2 regions of the Arthrobacter sp. 10N43 genome follow, and region 2 is predicted to be linked to the other one. Evidence: riboswitches for the same ligand, from Rfam matches in the RefSeq annotation. Region 2 holds a riboswitch; the other holds the start of a gene.
The links. A riboswitch is a leader RNA that binds a small molecule or an ion and turns the genes downstream of it on or off. The one in region 2 is predicted to bind glycine.
Positions count from the first base shown of each region.

Region 1: another riboswitch for glycine. It lies ahead of gcvP (aminomethyl-transferring glycine dehydrogenase); the one in region 2 lies ahead of gcvP (aminomethyl-transferring glycine dehydrogenase).

Region 1 is NZ_JBFTIA010000015.1:1,324-3,781, forward strand. Features, by position in the region: partial or broken gene gcvP (aminomethyl-transferring glycine dehydrogenase) at 1-1,259, opposite strand, end outside; glycine riboswitch at 1,297-1,402, opposite strand; glycine riboswitch at 1,404-1,501, opposite strand; gene AC1DDO_RS19780 (hypothetical protein) at 1,637-1,888, opposite strand; gene AC1DDO_RS19785 (putative hydro-lyase) at 1,885-2,458, opposite strand, start outside.
Region 2 is NZ_JBFTIA010000019.1:65,237-67,694, forward strand. Features, by position in the region: gene AC1DDO_RS21635 (MFS transporter) at 1-167, opposite strand, end outside; gene AC1DDO_RS21640 (TetR/AcrR family transcriptional regulator) at 236-775, shown strand; glycine riboswitch at 976-1,074, shown strand; glycine riboswitch at 1,076-1,189, shown strand; partial or broken gene gcvP (aminomethyl-transferring glycine dehydrogenase) at 1,229-2,458, shown strand, end outside.

The DNA.
Region 1 (2,458 bases), on a different contig from region 2:
AGGTTGATGCCGCGGGCCTCGGCAGCGTTAATGACCTTCCGGGCCTTGCCCGGAACGCGGACCGTGACAGTGTCGAAGAAGGCCTCGGCCACCAGTTCCCGGCCAGCGATCTTGAGCGTGGCGGCGAGGGCACGGGCGTTGTTGTGGACGGTCTGGGCGATGGCCTTCAGGCCCTCGGGACCGTGGTAGACGGCGTACATCGAGGAGACGATGGCCAGCAGCGCCTGGGCGGTGCAGATGTTGGAGGTGGCCTTCTCACGGCGGATGTGCTGCTCACGGGTCTGCAGGGCCAGACGGTAGGCGGGGACGCCCGCGTTGTCCTTGGAGACGCCAACAATTCGGCCGGGAAGCGTGCGTTCCATGCCTTCGCGCACCGCCATGTAGGCCGCGTGCGGGCCGCCGAAGAACAGCGGCACGCCCAGGCGCTGCGTGGAGCCGACGGCGATGTCCGCGCCCTGCTCGCCCGGAGGGGTGATCAAGGTCAGGGCCAGAAGGTCCGCTGCCACGGTGACCAGGGCGCCGCGGCCTTTGGCCTCTGCGATCACGGCGGACTGGTCCCACACCCGGCCGGAAACGCCCGGCTGCTGCAGGACGACGCCGTTGATGTCGCCGGCGGGCAGTCCCTGGGAGAGGTCGGCGACCTCGACCTCGAAGCCCAATGCGTCGGCGCGGCCCCGCACAATGGCGATGGTCTGCGGGAGGCAGTCGGCGTCGAGGACGGTCTTGCCGTCGCGGGCACCTGCGTTCTGTCCTGCGGACTTATTTGCCCTGCGCATCAGGAGCACGGCTTCGGCGACGGCGGTGGCCTCGTCGAGGAGGGACGCATTGGCGACCGGCAGCGCGGTGAGGTCCTGGACCATGGTCTGGAAGTTCAGCAGTGCCTCGAGCCGGCCCTGGGAGATCTCCGGCTGGTAGGGCGTGTAGGCCGTGTACCAGGCGGGGGCCTCGAGGATGTTGCGGCGGATGACCGGCGGCGTGACGGTGTCGTAATAGCCCTGGCCGATCATCTGCACGGCGGTCTTGTTCTTGGAAGCCAGCTTGCGCAGTTCGGCCAGCACCTCAACTTCGCTGAGGGCGCTGTCCAGGCTGAGCGGCTTTTCCTGGCGAATGGAAGCGGGGAGTGCATTGTCTACGAGGCCGTCTACGCTGTCGTAGCCGACGGCCTTGAGCATGGTGTCGATGTCTGTTTGGCGGCGCGCACCGATATGGCGGTCTGCGAACGTGGACGGGGACGACTGAATCGTCATGAGGAACTCCATAATTCAGGTGGCACATAGTGCCACGATGATTCGGGTTCCTCCCCGCTCTGTATTGGACCTGAGAGTTTCCGCGTTGCCTGCTGTTAGCAGGCGCCACTTGCACCGTCGGTGAGCCCGGTTTCCCGGACTGCTTTCCAGAGTTGCCTTGCCGCGGCGGTACGTGGGCCTGAGAGATTCCTGGGGAGGATTTGCTCCTACGGCGCCTGCTGAACGTACCGGCAGGACTCTCCCGCCGCAGATCATAAGCTGTGCCACTGGTGGGTGACACGGCTCACACGTTACTTGTTGCGGGGGCCGGTTGCAAGAGGTGGGTCCGTATGACGCGTTGTTTGACGATAACAACCGCAAGCCGGTCCGCGTCCGCGAGGCTAGGCCAACTAGTCCGCCGGCCGGGGAGGTTCGTGGAGGCCGAATGCCGAGCCTTGGAGGTATGGCACGGCACCGGAGTCGCCGGAAGCGGACGACGGCGGGAAGTCCAGCTGGCCCTCGTGCATCGAGATGCTCGCTCCGGCCGGGCTCTGCCAGACTCCGGTCAGTTCGCAGTGGGTGCCCGTGGCTTGCCGCCGCGGCGCTGAGAGTTTGACGATCCTGCGTGCCCGTTTCTCGGCTACGGGAAATCTCTTCTTCACGATGACGCTCCTGTCCGTTCCCGGTAGGTGCTTTCGGGAACATCAGTGATGAACATGTGTCCGGGGGCGTGGCTGATGGCGAAGGCGGGCCTTGATGCCATCACTGCGCTCTGCGGCGTCACGCCGCAGGCCCAGAAAACCGGCACTTCTCCCGGCCGGATCTCCACCGCGTCGCCGAAGTCGGGGAGGTTGATGTCGGCAATGCCGAGGTCCCCGGGCGTCCCGACGTGAACCGGGCTGCCGTGAACCTTAGGTACTTCCGACGTCACCCTGATGGCCGTTTGGACCAGTTCGGGCGGCATCGGGCGCATGGAGACCACCATCGGCCCGTGGATTCGGCCGGCAGGGGTGCACTCGATGTTCGTGCGGTACATGGGGACGTTGCGGCCGGTTTCGGTGTGCCGGAGCGGGACGCCCGCGCTGGCAAGCGCGGCTTCGAAGGTGAAACTGCAGCCGATGAGGACGCCTACCATGTCATCACGCCAGACCGATGCGACGTCCGTGACTTCGCCGGCAAGTTCGCCGTCCACCCACACCCGGTAGGCCGGGATGTCAGTGCGGATGTCCGAC
Region 2 (2,458 bases):
CTGCGGGCGATGGCGGGCAGGGCGAACGTCAGGGCGGTGTTGTCCACGGCCACAAGCAGGACAGGGAACATCAGCAGGGCCAGCGCCACCCAGTCGCGCCACGAGGCCCGGGGGCCGGTGGCCGACGCGGTGCTGGTGGTGGTGGCGGTGATCGACGGAATGCTCATGGAACGTAACTATACCGTCTGGACGGTACAGTTAAGAAATGCTCGGCCGGACAGGCATGATGGGAGGCATGCCCAGGAAACCCGTCGCCCGCGAGGCCGTTCTCCACGCCTTCGAATCCCTGCTCATCGAAGTCGGTGAACGCGCCGCGACGCTGGACGCCGTCGCGCGCCGGGCCGGAGTCTCCAAGGGGGGCCTGCTCTACCACTTCCCGACCAAGGAGGCGATGATCGCGGTCCTGCTCGAGCGACTGGACGGGCACCTCGCTGCCGATGTCGCCGCCATGGCTGAGGCCCCCGAGGGTGCGGCGGTGTACTTCATCAAGTCCTCGGTGTGGGCGGACACCCCCATGGACCGGGTGTTCGTCGCGGCCACGAGGCTCGCCGAGGTGGCGCACCAGGAGACCCTCCGCCGCTTCGCCGCCGCCCAGGCGAACTGGCTGGAACTGCTGGCTGCCGACGTCGGGCCCGCCATGGCGAAAGCCGTCCTGTACATGGGGGACGGGCTGTACTTCAACGCCATGCTGGGCCGGGGGCCGGGCGGGCAGCCGCCGGAAGTCAGTGACGACGTCGAGAGCCTCCTGGCCGCCGTCGAGAAGCTGCGCCGCTGACGGCCGCCGAGACCCGCCCGTCGAATACGCCGGAAGCCTGCGACTACGCCGGAACGAAGCGGCGTCCCCGCACGCCTGCGGCGAACTCGCGTGGCCGGACCTGTAACTTGGGGCCGCCGCCGGGAGGGAGTTTGCGGACGCGCGCCCGGCATAGGACAATGAGTGCTGTGACTGTTGTCACCCCAAATTGAATACGCCTTTGATCTGCGGCGGGAGAGTCCTGCAAGTAGGTACAAGCAGGCGCCGTAGGAGCAAATCCTCCCCAGGAATCTCTCAGGCCCATGTACCGCCGCGGCAAGGCATCTCTGGAAAGTAGCAGGTGCGTCCCTAGCGCGCTGTGCTCACCGACGGTGCAAGCGGAGCCCCTCATGTGGGCTGCGCGGAAACTCTCAGGTCCAATACAGAGCGGGGAGGAACCCGAATCAATGTGGCGTACCCTGCGCCGCCTGAGTTATGGAGTTCCTTGTGACTGTTACCCCAGCCTCCACGTCCTTCGTTGACCGGCACATCGGCGCCCGCCGCCAGGCCGACGTCGACGCCATGCTGAAGGCTGTCGGCTACGACACCGTCGACGCCCTGGTGGACACCGCCGTTCCGAAGGACATCCGCCAGGACTCCGACCTCGCGCTCGACGCAGCCCTCAGCGAAGTGGAAGTCCTCGCCGAACTGCGCAAGCTGGCCGCGAAAAACAAGACCGCCGTGCAGATGATCGGGCAGGGCTACTACGACACCCTCACCCCGCCGGTAATCCGCCGCAACATCCTCGAAGCCCCGGCCTGGTACACCGCCTACACGCCCTACCAGCCGGAAATCTCCCAGGGCCGGCTCGAGGCGCTGCTGAACTTCCAGACCATGGTCCAGGACCTCGTCGGGCTGCCGATCGCCAACGCCTCGCTGCTGGACGAAGCCACCGCCGTCGCCGAGGCCGTGCTGATGATGCGCCGCGCGAACAAGAACAAGGCCGCCCACGACGGCAAGACCGTCTTGGACGCCGACTGCCTCCCGCAGACCATCGCGATCGTCAAGGGCCGCGCCGAGGCCCTCGGCTTCGAGGTCGAGGTTGCCGACCTCTCCAGGGGCCTGCCCGAGGGCGTCATCAACGGCGTCGTCCTGCAGCAGCCCGGCGTCTCCGGCCGCGTGTTCGACCACACCGCCGTGATCGCCGAAGCCAAGGAACGCGGCGCCCTCGTCACCGTCGCGGCCGACCTCCTCTCCCTGACCCTCATCACGTCCCCGGGCGAACAGGGCGCCGACATCGCCGTCGGCTCCGCCCAGCGCTTCGGCGTGCCGCTGTTCTTCGGCGGCCCGCACGCGGCCTACATGGCGGTCCAGAAGGGGCTCGAACGCTCCATGCCCGGCCGCCTCGTCGGCGTCTCCAAGGACAACGCGGGCGTCCCCGCCTACCGCCTGGCCCTGCAAACCCGCGAGCAGCACATCCGCCGGGAGAAGGCCACCTCGAACATCTGCACCGCCCAGGCGCTGCTGGCCATCGTGGCATCCTTCTACGCCGTCTACCACGGCCCCGACGGGCTGAAGGCAATCGCCCAGACCGTCCACGGCCACGCCAGGACCATCGCAGCCTCCCTGAAGACCGCCGGCTTCGACGTGCTGCACACCTCCTTCTTCGACACCATCACCGTCTCCGTGCCGGGCCGGGCAGCAGAGATCATCGCGGCCGCCGAC